DNA from 2 places in the Eionea flava genome. Region 2 is predicted to be linked to the other one. Evidence: predicted binding sites of a transcription regulator. Region 2 holds the regulator's gene; the other holds the start of a gene.
What was found. Region 2 encodes LexA, which represses DNA repair genes until DNA is damaged. Its sites were predicted from a motif close to ACTGTNTNTANANACAGT; they were not measured.

Region 1 (3,424 bases), 1.1 Mb from region 2:
ACTTGCGCAAGGTGAGTAACACACAAGACTTGGCTACGTTTCCCTAGGTTGGCGAGTAGTTGCCCGACCACATCAGCCGTGGCGCCGCCAATACCAACGTCGACCTCATCAAATACTAGCGTTGCGATATGAGATGCTTGGGCTCTAGCGACTTGTATCGCTAAGCTGACACGCGATAGCTCACCTCCTGAAGCGACTTTGCTAAGCGGCTTATGTGGCTGCCCGGGATTGGTACTAATCATAAACTCAAGCTGATCAATTCCTTGTGGAGCGGCGTTATCTTCGTTGCTCGTGACAGCGACGATAAAGTCTGCGTTAGCCATAGCTAGTGTGGCGAGTTGCTGGTTGACTTGTTGAGTGAGTTGTTTTGCGGCTTTTTGGCGTTGTGCCGATAGTTTTTTGGCATGCTTCAAAAACGTTGTTTTGGCTTTCTCGGCATCGTCGGCTAATTGTGTGAGTGCATCGTCTCCACCAGACAGTGAATCAAGTTCTTCGGCGAGCGATAGGTGTGTTTGAGGTAATGCCTCCGGTGCAACATGGTGCTTGCGAGCGATCTCGTAGCAAGCAGAAAGGCGCTCACTGACTTCGTTTAAACGCTCAGGGTTAATGGTGGTGCTATCCACTTGATGTCGAATTTCGGCGTGGGCTTCTTCGACATGAATAAGTGCGTTGCTGAGTAATTGCTCGGCATTAGTGAGCGTCTTGCTTTTGGGCTTAATGTCGCCTAAAAGGCGCAGTGCCTGTGAAAGATTGGCTTGTAATCCATGTTCTTCATGATCGCAATATTCGGCAAGTTGCAGGCTTTTTTGGATAATACTTTCAGCGCTTTCTAGTGTTTGCTGCTCCGCTTCTAATAGTGGGAGTTCGCCATCACTTAGGTCTAGTTGGTCTAGTTCATCGACTTGGTAACGCAATAGTTGATATCGAGCACGTGTCTCATCGGCATTATCTCGATGAGTTATCCATTTAGCGTGTAGTGTTTGCCAAGTTTTATATGCTAGCTTAACCGTATCAGCAAGGTTTTGATGTTGTGCAAATTCGTCCAGTAATCGCAAATGCGTTTGTTTTGATAGTAGCGACTGGTGTGCATGCTGGCTATGAATATCAATTAAATGCTCACCTAGTGCACGCACTTGCTGCAAGGTGACCGGTTGAGCATTAATAAAGCAGCGAGAACGCCCCTCGGCAGTAATAACACGTCGTAACAGGCATTCATCCTCAACACTGAGATCATTATTAATGAGCCACTGTTTGGCATCGTGTAGGTCGTTTAACGAAAATGTGGCGGTAATATCGGCGCGTTCACTTCCGTAACGGACACGCTCAGCGTCAGCCCTTTCGCCCAGTGTCATTGCTAAAGCATCCAGTAAAATTGATTTCCCTGTACCCGTTTCACCGGTGATAGCGGTCATGCCAGAACGTAAGTCGAGATCCAGATGTTCCACTAAGGTGAAGTTGTTGATCGTAATGTGTGTGAGCATGACGGACTCTCTTGGGGTAATGTGGTCAACGATACATGTTTGTTTATACAGTATTTGTGGGCGACTGCCAACTATTTCATCTCCGTTGTTGTGCTGCTTCTAGATGGGTATTATTTTTTGGGGTGTTGGGCGAGTTAGATGAGGGTGAGCTAAAAAGTCATTAGAAAATATAAGGCAATGCTTGAATCTGCATAAATCGTCCTTATATATGCGGCAGTAGAATTTGCTGAGGCTTGTAGCTCTCAGCGGTTGGTTACTTGAAAAAGCGCTTCTTTAAGAGTCGATATCAATGCTAGCGCTTAGCGAGAAAATATAATTAAGTAGTGGAGATGCCTGTGACTAATGAATCAGAAGATAAAGTAATCGATGAAGTGTCGTCGAGCGACACGCCATCAGACGCTGTTGAAGAAGCCGTAGATACGGCCGATGGCATTGACGACAGTCGTGCCGATAATGACAGCAGCGATATTGAGCAAGAAGATTCTGTTGGCGATGTATTGAGTGAAGAAATAGCGTCCCTTAAAGAGCAGGCGCTGCGTGCGCAAGCAGATGCCCAAAATACGCGTCGACGAGCAGAGCAAGATGTAGAAAAAGCGCGCAAATTTGCCTTAGAAAAATTTGTTTCTGATCTATTGCCTGTGGCAGATAACTTAGAGCGTGCTATTGCTGCGGGCAATCCAGAAGACGAAACACAAAAAGCAGTGATTGAAGGTGTGGAGCTAACGCTTAAGTCGCTGCAGGATACTCTTAAAAAGCACAAGGTCGAGATGGTTAATCCCGCCGGTGAGCCATTTGATCCTCAGCTACATCAAGCGATGACCATGGTGCCTAACCCTGATATGGAACCGAACACCGTGATGGACGTGTTCCAAAAAGGTTACACATTAAATGGTCGTCTCGTGCGCCCAGCTATGGTTGTAGTATCTAGCGCGCCTTAAGATTTTTTTTCATTGGCCTTGAAATTACTGATCGCAGGCCAATATTAGAACCAACGAAAAAAATCCCTGTAAAAAGGATGGTTTTTCGACCCTTTTATAATCCGTGTACATCGTACACAACAGGTAAATTTAGTGGAGACCCCTAATGGGTAAAATTATTGGTATTGATTTAGGTACAACCAACTCATGTGTTGCTGTGCTGGTAGATGGTAAAGCAAAAGTTATCGAGAATGCAGAAGGTGATCGTACGACGCCTTCTATTGTGGCATTTACAGACGATAGCGAAATCTTAGTGGGTCAAAGCGCTAAGCGTCAATCGGTCACTAACCCTTCAAATACACTTAACGCCGTTAAACGTTTAATCGGCCGTAAATTTAAAGATGATGTTGTGCAAAAAGACATCTCTATGGTGCCGTATAAAATCGTTGGCGCAGATAACGGTGATGCTTGGGTAGAAATTAAAGGCGATAAAAAAGCACCGCCACAAATTTCTGCAGAAGTATTGAAGAAAATGAAAAAAACTGCCGAAGACTACTTAGGCGAAACCGTTAGCGAAGCGGTAATTACTGTACCCGCTTACTTTAATGACTCGCAGCGTCAAGCCACTAAAGATGCAGGTAAAATTGCGGGTTTAGAGGTTAAGCGTATTATTAACGAGCCAACCGCTGCTGCGTTAGCTTACGGTATGGATAAAGAAAAAGGCGATAAAACCATCGCAGTTTATGACTTAGGTGGTGGTACTTTTGATATTTCAATTATCGAGATTGCCGACGTTGATGGTGAGCACCAATTTGAAGTGTTAGCCACTAATGGTGATACCTTCTTAGGTGGTGAAGATTTCGATATGCGTTTAATCGAATATCTTGCGGACGAATTTAAGAAAGACAGTGGTATCGATCTTCATAACGATCCATTAGCACTACAGCGTTTAAAAGAAGCCGGCGAAAAAGCCAAAATCGAGTTGTCGTCTAGCCAGCAAACCGAAGTTAACTTGCCTTACATCAC
Region 2 (3,424 bases):
CGTGTCGCATGGCAGTAATCTGCTTCTAATAAAAAAGCAAATTTGGGCAGCAAATGCCCCATAGTCACAACAGCACCATTCATCACACCGATAATAAGAGGATTTTTATCGATATAGTCTTGTGAAATAGTAAGAGCCATGGCGTCGAGCGCTTCATTAATTTGTCGAAGATTAAATAACTCTTCCGCCTCTTCTAATAAAGCCATAGATTTTTGCCTTTCTTTTCGCAGTAATAGAGTCATTATGATGCTGTACCGGTTGTCATTGCATTAAGAATGGCCGCGGTTTTTATATAGCGGCTATTAGTTTTTAAAGCGCTTACACTCCAACGCTTGAGGGCTTTCATCTTCATAATACGCTCTCGACTTTGCTCAACATGAGTTAAGGACTGATAGTTTTCAAGAGTGCCTAAAGTACTTAAAGCCCCCTCCCGGTTATTACAAACAAGCACCATGTCACAGCCAGCCTCTAACGCAGAAATAGCACGATCGCCATAGCTACCGGCAACAGCCGCTCCCTCCATAGTGAGATCATCACTAAATACCACACCATCAAAAGCTAGCTTTTGTCGTAAAACATTTTGTAGCCAGTGCGATGAAAAACCGACCGGATGTTTATCAACATTGGGGAAAATAACATGCGCAGGCATCACCGCTTGTAGCTGGGGTAATAAGTCCGCAAATGGAATCAAGTCATGGTGACAAATTTCATCCCAGCTGCGATTATCGATAGGTGAGACAAGATGGCTGTCACCGACTACACTGCCGTGCCCAGGAAAGTGTTTACCCGTCGTTGCCATCCCCGCATCTCTCATGCCACGCATCCAAGCACCGGCAAGCAATGTCACCTCTTCAGGTTTGGGAGAAAAAGAGCGGTCAGCAATAACATCGCACTGCTTATCGTCGACATCTAAAACCGGCGAAAAGCTAATATCTACCCCCACGGATAATAATTCAACAGCCATTAACCACCCACAATTCTCAACCAATGCTAATGCTGCTTGTGAATTCTTACGAAACAGTGGCAAAAAACGCTGCATCGCGGGTAAACGAGTAAAGCCTTCTTTAAAACGCTGTACACGCCCTCCTTCTTGATCGACAGCAATAAGAATATCCGGCCTGCATTGACGAATATCTTTGCTCAATGCTGCTATTTGTTCCGGTGATGAATAATTTCGAGAAAAGTAAATAACACCACCAACGAGAGGGTGCGCAAGTAAATTTTTATCATCACTAGTAAGTGCCGTTCCTTCAATATCAATAATGACTGGGCCAAGAGACATAAAAAACCATTTATTATTTTAGTGGAAAGGAAACATACGTTTCTGCATGCCTAGTGTCAACTGCAATAATAGAGGATTGTAAAGACAGCATTGGCGTTACAGACCGCAAACTGTCTCATACCAATCGGCAACATGTAACGGTTCATATAAAAAGTGCCCAAAGGATAAAAAAATAAAATATTTGCACCCCTGTATAAAACACTGTATAAAGCTAACTACTGTATAAAAAAACATGCACTCATTGATGATTTAGTGCTCAAAAGCATACTGAAATCAATAAGCGTATCGAATAACGGCCTCACAAAACTGTGAACTTGGAGCAACACATGATTAAGCTAACATCTCGACAAGAACAAGTGCTTATGTTGATCAAACAGAATATCGAAGAAACGGGTTACCCCCCTACCCGTGCTGAAATTGCGAAATCATTAGGGTTTAAGTCAGCTAATGCTGCGGAAGAGCATTTGCGAGCATTGGCTCGTAAAGGTGCCATTGAAATGGTGCCCGGTGCATCGCGTGGTATTCGTCTACCCGTAGACGAAACCGCAAACGATCCAGGCATTCCTATTGTTGGGCGGGTAGCAGCGGGTAGCCCCATCCTTGCGGAAGAACATGTGCAAGACCACTGCAGTATTCCTCGTGAGTTTTTTCAGCCGAGTGCCGACTATTTTTTAGAAGTTAACGGTGAAAGCATGATTGACGTCGGTATATTTGACGGAGACTTACTTGCTGTGCATCAAACACAACAAATCAGCAACGGACAGATTGTTGTTGCCCGTATCGGTGAAGAAGTAACAGTGAAACGGTTTCAACGAGAAAACAATAGCAAAATCGTCCACTTAATCGCAGAAAACCCTGAGTTTGAGCCCATCATTGTCGACTTAGAACAAGAGTCTTTCACTATCGAAGGATTAAGTGTTGGCGTTATCAGACGTAGTTAATCGTTAAACCTTATAGGATATTTGCCAAGGAGTGGGAAAAAGTACACAAAGCAGCCGGACATAATACAAGGCGGGAAACCCATGAATTTTGCAGCAGCAACACTAAACACATCGCCAGCTTTTACCCATACAGGCATTTATACTCAACATGTTAATAGCCAAACAGAAGGCGCTTATTCTCGCGGTCAACATAGAGCAATATCCGAAATTATTGTGCCGAATTTTACTGACAACCGCGTCATCACAAACTCGATTGTTGCTTCGCTAACTCAACAACCAAATAAACGATGGATCACATGGATAACCTCAGCGCGAATAGACAAGCAGCAACTGCTATCACTAGGAGCTAATGTTTCTTCTTTACGTATTGTGTACGTTGAAAACCGCGAAGATGCCCGCTGGATTATTTGGCAAGCATTATCACAAGGCACAAGTACACAAGTGATTGCTGAACAAGAATGCTTCTCCGCATCGGATGTATTAGCCATGGAAAGTGCGGCTCAACAAGGCAACTGCAATGGCGTGCTAGTCAGTATCGGACGAGGCAAATAATTGGCGACCTCGTCCAAATAACCTGCTTTTACCCATGATTCTATAGAAACAGCACGTTAACCCACAAAAAGCATCGTTAAGCACGCCTGCTTTTAGTCATTAACTTTATTGGTTAGAGCCTACTTTTTAGGCGCGGCCTTTTTCTTTACTGCGGCCTTCTTTTTAGGGCTTGCTTTCTTTTTAGGCGCAGCCTTACGCTTCACCGGTGCTGCTGTCGCCACCCATTTCCCGCCTTCATAGAAAGCCTTCCACCCGGTTGCCTTACCATCAATCTCTGACTGCACATACTGCTCTTTTGTTTTTCGACTGAAGCGTATTAACGTTGGGTTACCGGCATCGTCTTCCACCGGTGCAGAAAATAAGAAGGCATATTTAGGATCAATTTCGTCCTTATGAGGGATAATTTCTGAGACTAATGGCGCGCGAGTTTCTCTATTTTTGGGAAATTGACTGGCCGCAAGGAATAATCCACTCGCGCCGTCACGTAATATATAAGTATCATCGACTTTGATACAAGCGAGCTCTGGCATAGGCACCGGATCCATCTTGGGTGGCGCAGCCTCACCACTACGTAGCAACTTACGAGTGTTCTTACACTCTTCGTTTGTGCAACCAAAATACTTACCAAAGCGTCCAGTTTTAAGCTGCA

Region 1: the regulator LexA is predicted to act here: its motif matches at 1,516-1,533, upstream of recN (DNA repair protein RecN).

Annotation. Positions count from the first base shown of each region.
Region 1 covers NZ_AP036018.1:388,490-391,913, forward strand. Annotated here, with positions in the region: gene recN (DNA repair protein RecN) at 1-1,481, opposite strand, end outside; gene grpE (nucleotide exchange factor GrpE) at 1,811-2,419, shown strand; gene dnaK (molecular chaperone DnaK) at 2,565-3,424, shown strand, end outside.
Region 2 covers NZ_AP036018.1:1,441,162-1,444,585, forward strand. Annotated here, with positions in the region: gene ACZ5O6_RS06335 (hypoxanthine-guanine phosphoribosyltransferase) at 1-206, opposite strand, end outside; gene nagZ (beta-N-acetylhexosaminidase) at 242-1,282, opposite strand; gene lexA (transcriptional repressor LexA) at 1,609-2,223, shown strand; gene ACZ5O6_RS06350 (hypothetical protein) at 2,305-2,775, shown strand; gene topA (type I DNA topoisomerase) at 2,895-3,424, opposite strand, start outside.